3 regions of the Alteromonas sp. Cnat3-28 genome follow, and region 3 is predicted to be linked to each of the others. Evidence: predicted binding sites of a transcription regulator. Region 3 holds the regulator's gene; each other region holds the start of a gene.

What was found. Region 3 encodes sigma-54, which starts transcription at its own class of promoters, with help from an activator protein. Its sites were predicted from a motif close to GTTGGCACGNNNNTNGNNT; they were not measured.
Region 1: a site for sigma-54 is predicted at 1,182-1,200, ahead of MHM87_RS17085 (DUF2884 family protein). Genes of this name have one in related genera too.
Region 2: a site for sigma-54 is predicted at 953-971, ahead of MHM87_RS19050 (exopolysaccharide biosynthesis protein). Genes of this name have one in related genera too.

What each region holds. Positions count from the first base shown of each region.
Region 1 is NZ_JAKREY010000021.1:32,172-34,444, forward strand. Features, by position in the region: gene MHM87_RS17075 (mechanosensitive ion channel domain-containing protein) at 1-704, shown strand, start outside; gene MHM87_RS17080 (hypothetical protein) at 780-971, opposite strand; gene MHM87_RS17085 (DUF2884 family protein) at 1,318-2,148, shown strand.
Region 2 is NZ_JAKREY010000032.1:11,812-14,084, reverse strand. Features, by position in the region: gene MHM87_RS19055 (sigma-54 dependent transcriptional regulator) at 1-560, opposite strand, end outside; gene MHM87_RS19050 (exopolysaccharide biosynthesis protein) at 1,107-1,712, shown strand; gene MHM87_RS19045 (LysR family transcriptional regulator) at 1,721-2,273, opposite strand, start outside.
Region 3 is NZ_JAKREY010000020.1:14,566-16,838, forward strand. Features, by position in the region: gene lptB (LPS export ABC transporter ATP-binding protein) at 1-315, shown strand, start outside; gene MHM87_RS16640 (RNA polymerase factor sigma-54) at 389-1,870, shown strand; gene hpf (ribosome hibernation promoting factor) at 1,901-2,188, shown strand; gene ptsN (PTS IIA-like nitrogen regulatory protein PtsN) at 2,202-2,273, shown strand, end outside.

The DNA.
Region 1 (2,273 bases), on a different contig from region 3:
CGGGCGACTGGATTGCCATGCCTAAGTATGAAGTAGATGGTGAAATACTCGAGATAGGTCTTACCAATGTCAAAGTACAAAACTGGGATAAAACCATTTCTACGCTGCCGACTTACAGCCTTACTACAGAAGCAGTAAAGAACTGGCGCGGTATGCAAGAGTCTGGCGGACGCAGAATTAAGCGCGCCATTTATATTGATGTGCACTCTATTAAGCTCTGTGACAACGATATGCTAGAGCGCTTTTCGAAAATTCGCTATATCAACGAATATATCGATAAGAAGAAAAATGAGCTCCGCGCTTATCACCGAGATTACTCCATTGATGAGTCGGATCTGCTAAACAGCCGTCGCCTTACCAACATCGGCACTTTTAGAGCTTATTTAGAGGCATACTTGCGCAAGCACCCGGATATAAACCAAGAACTGACCCTAATGGTTAGGCAGCTACCGCCTAATGAGCTTGGTTTACCTTTAGAAATTTACTGCTTCTGTGCACAAAAGGAATGGGTGAGGTACGAAAAGGTACAGGCGGATATTTTCGACCACGTTATGGCTATGCTGGATTTGTTCGATTTACGTGCTTATCAACGTGATGGACATTTGTCGCTGCTTGCCCATCGCGAACAAAGCGCTTATAGAAACAGTCCTGAAAGCGACAATGCGCCTGAGGTTGCTCAGGAGAAGAGCGAACCTAATCGATAAGGCAGTGATGAATAAAGACTTGTTCAAGACGAAAAAAAACCGGCTGAGATAGCCGGTTTTTTTAATGCTTATCGCTTAAGCCAATGCGTAGGCCATCAGTAAGCAAAGTACTAAACCAGTAACGCCAAAAAAACCGTACTCGATTTTTTCCTGCATACCTTCAGCACCTGCTTTAGCAGTCATAAAGCCCATAACGATGCTGCTTAGCCCTAGCGTAAAGGCAATTAGCGCAACACCAAACATAATTGCATTAATCCAATCAGCCATTGTGATAACCCCTTAAAAATATTGGCGGTATTATGCACCAATAAATAAGATTTAACCATGCTTGGATTGGCTTAAATGTACCGCTATCGGTATTAATTGATCTTAGTCAAAACTACTAATTAGTTGGTAATCTCACTAAATAGTGTATTTAGCAGAGCATAAAGAAATCATCAAATATCACTAACCATTTGAAAGATATAGACTTTAAATATTGGCAAGGCCATTGCTCTACCTTAGGTATAACAGCGAGTATCGTTAGCGTCTATTTGACAGTGACACTACAACGCATTGCAGTTTGCTTCGAGCACTTTCGTTAACGCGTCACACGTAAATTAAGGAATGAACAATGTCTAAGAAACTATTACTTTCAGTTGCCCTTACCAGTGCTTTAATGAGCGGCCACGCATTTGCGCATGACAGCAGCTTTCAAAACAACAGTTGTGACATGGAGCTTGATGGTCATATTCAATATTACCAAGGTGACCTAACGGTACAGATGGACAATGGCTCAGTGATGACGATTGACTCCCATCACAATATGACCATTAACGGTGAATCAGTATCGCTTGACAGCGAACAACAGCGCTGGGTAAGTGAATATTACAACAACATTGATATCGCCATCCCTATGACCTTGAATATCGCCAGTGAAGGGCTGCAAATTGCCAACGTGGCAGTGACTGAAGTATTTACTGAACTGTTAGGCGGCGATCAAATGGGTGACGATTTTCGTGAACTGTTCGACTCACTTGAAACCAAACTAAACACTTCATTCTATGATGACGCAGGCAATATTCGCGTTGATTCAACTAAATTCGATGAGCCAGGTTGGTTTGACGAAAGCTGGGAGCAAGAGTTCGAAGCGCAAATTGAGTCTTTAATCAGTGAGTCTATGGGTAGAATACTTATTGCGGTAGGAACACAAATGTTGTGGGAAGGCGGTGATATGTCTGAGTTTGAGCAAAAGATGGAGCGCTGGGGTGAAGATTTAGAGCATCGTTTAGAAAGCCAAGCGGCTGCGCTAGAAGAGAAAGGCGATGCTTTGTGTAAGGTACTGAAGAAAGCGGATTATGCCGAAGGCAAAATGCAGGCATCCATATCTGGGCTAGATGACTTGAACCTGCTAGATATTGATCAAGACAACCACCATGACCATAACGACGAAATGAAAATGTAGTTGGAGCATTTAGCTAACTAAACGCGCAAAACGAAACGACTTGCAACGCTAACCACTCACCTTAGAAAACCGACTGTAACCCAGTCGGTTTTTCATTTTTACAGTTAACGACAACCGCCCTCCAA
Region 2 (2,273 bases), on a different contig from region 3:
GCAATATAGGGACCTTCACTTTCTGAAGCACGATGAATTGCGGCAGCCACCACTTCTTTACCTACACCGCTTTCACCAAGCAGCATTACGTTAGCGCTGGTTTTACTCACTCTAGAAATCAGCTTGTAGAGCTCTTTCATAATTGGCGATTCACCAATCAGTAGGTCAAAATGTTTCTCTATTTTTTCTTGCGCAGGTGCTTTTTCTTTTGGCTTTTGACTTAATACAGCCTCTATTTCCTCCCGTTGAATTGGCTTAACGAGATAGTCGACCGTGGGGCCACACAGACCCTTTATAACGCTTTTCACAGAAGGGTGACCCGTTATCAAAGTAACGCGAGGGCGCTTAGGAAGTGCATCTAACTCATTGAACAAGTGCGCGCCGCTTCCATCGGGTAGCATGAAATCAAGCAGTACATGGTCAAAGGTTTCTTTCTCTAACCAATCGCGGGCTTCTTTGAGTGTGGCAGCGGTAAGTACTTCGTGGCCAAGAAATTCGATGATAGTACAAGCTACTTCTGTGAACTCGGCGTCGTCATCAACTAAAAGTACGGTAAGCACGTGGATGTCCCTCTCTTCTTTCGTTTCCTATTCAGAAAAAATATGGAATAGAATCAATGTTATAGTTTTATCATACGCTATTAACAACTGAATGCTAAAGCGCATATTTAAAGTTTATTTATACGCTGGTTTAAATTGATAAAGCGTAAGCGCATCGGAAAATATCTAAACGCTTCAAGCAACCCGGAAATCTTGAACACTTGCCTTGATGCCAGAGATAGTCGGTTGCGCTACCTTCTTCTAATTTATCAAGTCTTTGCGATCAGCGGTGCACATCGCACTAAAGTACAGAATGTCTATATCTGTCTTTGTTTTATTAGGTGATTTTACTTTACTTATCAGGGGCATTTGCAAAAAGTATTCCTGTCTTCAACACACCGTCACATGCAATCGATGGCATATTTTTCGCACGATTTGCCTGTCTAAGGTTACTTGCAATCTCACTATGGTAAATCGAGTAGGTGCAAGAAATGTATATTAATTAGGCGAGGAGCCCGTCTGATTAGCGCGACGTTCGCTGGTAATGTGATATCAAAGGAATTGAAGATGTGGGGAAAAACAGCTGTAAGATCAATGACCTTGTACGAGTTGTTGGGGAAAATGCAGCCGCGAGCAAGACAAGATACGTTCGAGTTTGCTGAATTTTGGGATGTGATGGAGAAAAGAGGCTTTGGACCAATGTTGGCGCTGCCATCTTTTATCGCTTGCACACCGATTGGGGCCATCCCTGGGATCCCATCTTTAGCGGGTGGGACAATTTTACTCATCGCGTTGCAAATTTTACTCGGTCGTAGGCATCCTTGGTTACCGCAAAAAGTGATGCAACTAAACTGTGACGCCGATCAGCTTCGCTACATTGTCGAAAAGGTTAAACCGTATGCAGTACGCGTAGACCGCTTTTTAGTTCCTCGGTGTTTTTTCATGCGCCAGCCTGTGTTCAGATCACTCATCGCATTATGTTGTGCAGGTTGCGGACTTGTAATGATTCCTCTGGAGCTTATTCCCTTTATGGGCCTTATTCCCGCTTTTGCTGTTTTTATTATGGCAATAGGCATGGCCACAGACGATGGTGCTGTGGCGTTAGTTGGTGTTTCATTATCGCTATTTGGGTTTATACTTGGATTTGAACGCCTTGCAGTCGCTCTAAACTGATGGTCAAACTACTCAGTACACGAATCGAGCATAAAATCTGACGATGGAAGGTTCATTGTTTGATATCGTAGCTCACCAATAAAAGCACGGGCAGCTGGTCCCAACGTATCGCCGTCTTCAAAAGACAGATAAAGGAGCGCCTTACGCAATGCTGCATTATTATCCAGGGGAAGGGGAACGAGTGTACCGTCTTCAAGCTCATCTTTAATGATTGCTATAGGCAGCCACGCAAAACCCAACCCCTGAGCAATAATATCTAATGACGTTCTAACGTGGCTTACGGTCCAGCGTTGCTCTGCACCTAACCAGCCCACATCAGCTTTACGCTCCGCAGATGAATCCCTTACCACAATTTGACGATGCGCTTTTAAGTCTTCCAGTGTGAGCGTTCTATCTAATTGGTGTAATGGATGGTCGGCGTGAGCGACAGCTGCAAACTCAATTTCGCACAAGTCTTCGCTAAAGCCATTAGGAAACACGAAAGGAGAGATGCCTAAATCAACTTTACCATTGCTCAAAAGTGAATTTGCGCCACTGAGCACAGTTTCTTCTATCTCGATA
Region 3 (2,273 bases):
TTGTCAGGGGGCGAACGCCGTCGCGTTGAGATTGCCCGCGCTCTGGCAGCAAAACCGCAATTTATTTTGTTAGACGAACCATTTGCTGGTGTTGATCCAATATCAGTTAATGATATAAAGAAGATAATACAACATCTTCGCGATAGGGGTATTGGAATCCTTATCACGGACCATAACGTACGAGAGACATTGGATGTTTGTGAAAAGGCGTACATTGTGAGTCATGGCGAGCTTATTGCGCAAGGAACGGCGGAACAGGTTTTAAGTAATCAAAAAGTAAGGGATGTATACCTAGGCGAACAATTCAGGCTATAGTTAATGTAACCGAATTGTCATTTTTCAGTTTCGCTCTGGTATATTCAATTTAGAGCATTTAAATAAGACGTAGATGAAATCATCTTTACAGCTAAAATTTAGCCAACAACTTACCATGACACCACAGCTTCAGCAGGCCATTAAACTGCTGCAGCTTTCTACACTTGATCTTCAACAAGAGATCCAAGAAGCGCTCGATTCTAATCCGCTATTAGAAGTTGAAGAAGGTAACGACGAGCCGCAACTAGAAAAGAACAATATCGACAACGATGACAGCGGCTCTGAGGCCACTGCTTCTGCATCTAGTGACACACTAGAAGCCGGCGATGCACTTGAGAAAAACGATCTTCCCGATGAGCTGCCAATCGACAGCACATGGGACGAATACTACTCTGCTTCATCTTCGCCAGCTCCAGGTCCATCCAATGACGACGAGCAAATCTTCCAAGGTGAGACTACTGAAGATATTCAAGAGCACCTTCTTTGGCAAATGCGCCTTACCCATTTCTCGGATACCGATCGCGCAATCGCTACAGCAATCATCGACTCTATTGACGAGTCAGGTTATTTAACCGTTACCCTTGATGATATTTTAGAAGCGGTTAACGATGATGATATGGAAGAGCCGATTGAAATGGACGAAATAGAATGTGTGCTAAAGCGCATTCAGATGTTCGACCCTATTGGTTCTGGCTCACGCTCTCCACAAGAATGTTTGATGGTGCAATTGCGTCAATTTTCAGAAGACACACCGTGGCTTGCTGAAGCGAAGCAACTGATTGAAGAGTACTCTGACTTACTGAGCAGCAAAGACTATCGTACGCTTATGCGTAAAAGCCGATTGAAAGAAGATCAGCTACGCGAGGCAATGCGTTTACTGCAAACCTTGAATCCTCGCCCAGGTAGTGCTTTAGTTACTAAAGAGCCTGAGTACGTTATTCCTGATGTCTCAGTAACCAAGAAAAATGGCCGTTGGGTGGTTGAGCTGAACCCCGACAGTCTGCCTAAGTTAAGCGTAAATCAACAATACGCTGCAATGAGTCGCCGTGCCAAGAATAGTAGCGATTCACAATTCATCCGCTCACACATGCAAGAGGCTAAGTGGTTCATAAAGAGCCTTGAATCTCGTAACGAAACCTTAATGAAGGTTGCAAACTGCATTGTGCAGCAGCAAATGGGCTTTTTTGAGCACGGCCCGGAAATGATGAAACCAATGGTGCTAAATGATGTCGCAGAAATGGTAGATATGCACGAATCCACTATTTCGCGAGTGACAACGCAAAAGTACATGCATACGCCACGTGGAATCTTCGAATTGAAGTATTTTTTCTCAAGCCACGTTGCAACAGAGTCTGGTGGTGAATGTTCATCTACAGCGATTCGTGCATTGATCAAGAAATTAGTGGCCGCTGAAAAGCCTAGCAAGCCGCTAAGTGATAGCAAGATTGCTTCATTGTTGGCCGAACAGGGCATTAAAGTTGCCCGGCGAACAATAGCAAAGTACCGGGAATCGTTGTCGATCCCGCCGTCGAACCAACGCAAAAGCCTTATTTAATCGGGCTTAATAATATAAGGAAGACGAAATATGCAAATCAACCTTACTGGTCATCATGTCGAAATCACCGACTCTTTGCGTAATTATGTCGATACGAAGTTCAGCAAACTTGAACGTCACTTTGATCACATTTCTAATGTGCATGTCATCCTGAACGTTGAAAAATTAAATCAAAAAGCCGAAGCGACCGTTCATTTAAGTGGCGCTGAAGTATTCGCATCCTCAGAAAATACCGACATGTATGCGGCGATTGACAGCATGGTTGATAAACTCGACCGGCAGGTAATCAAGCATAAGGAAAAACTGAAAAAACATTAGTAGTTAATTAAGCATGGATATACAAGCCATCGTAAGTCTGGACCGCACCGAGTGTGCGGTTCAGTGTAATAGTAAAAAGCGAATT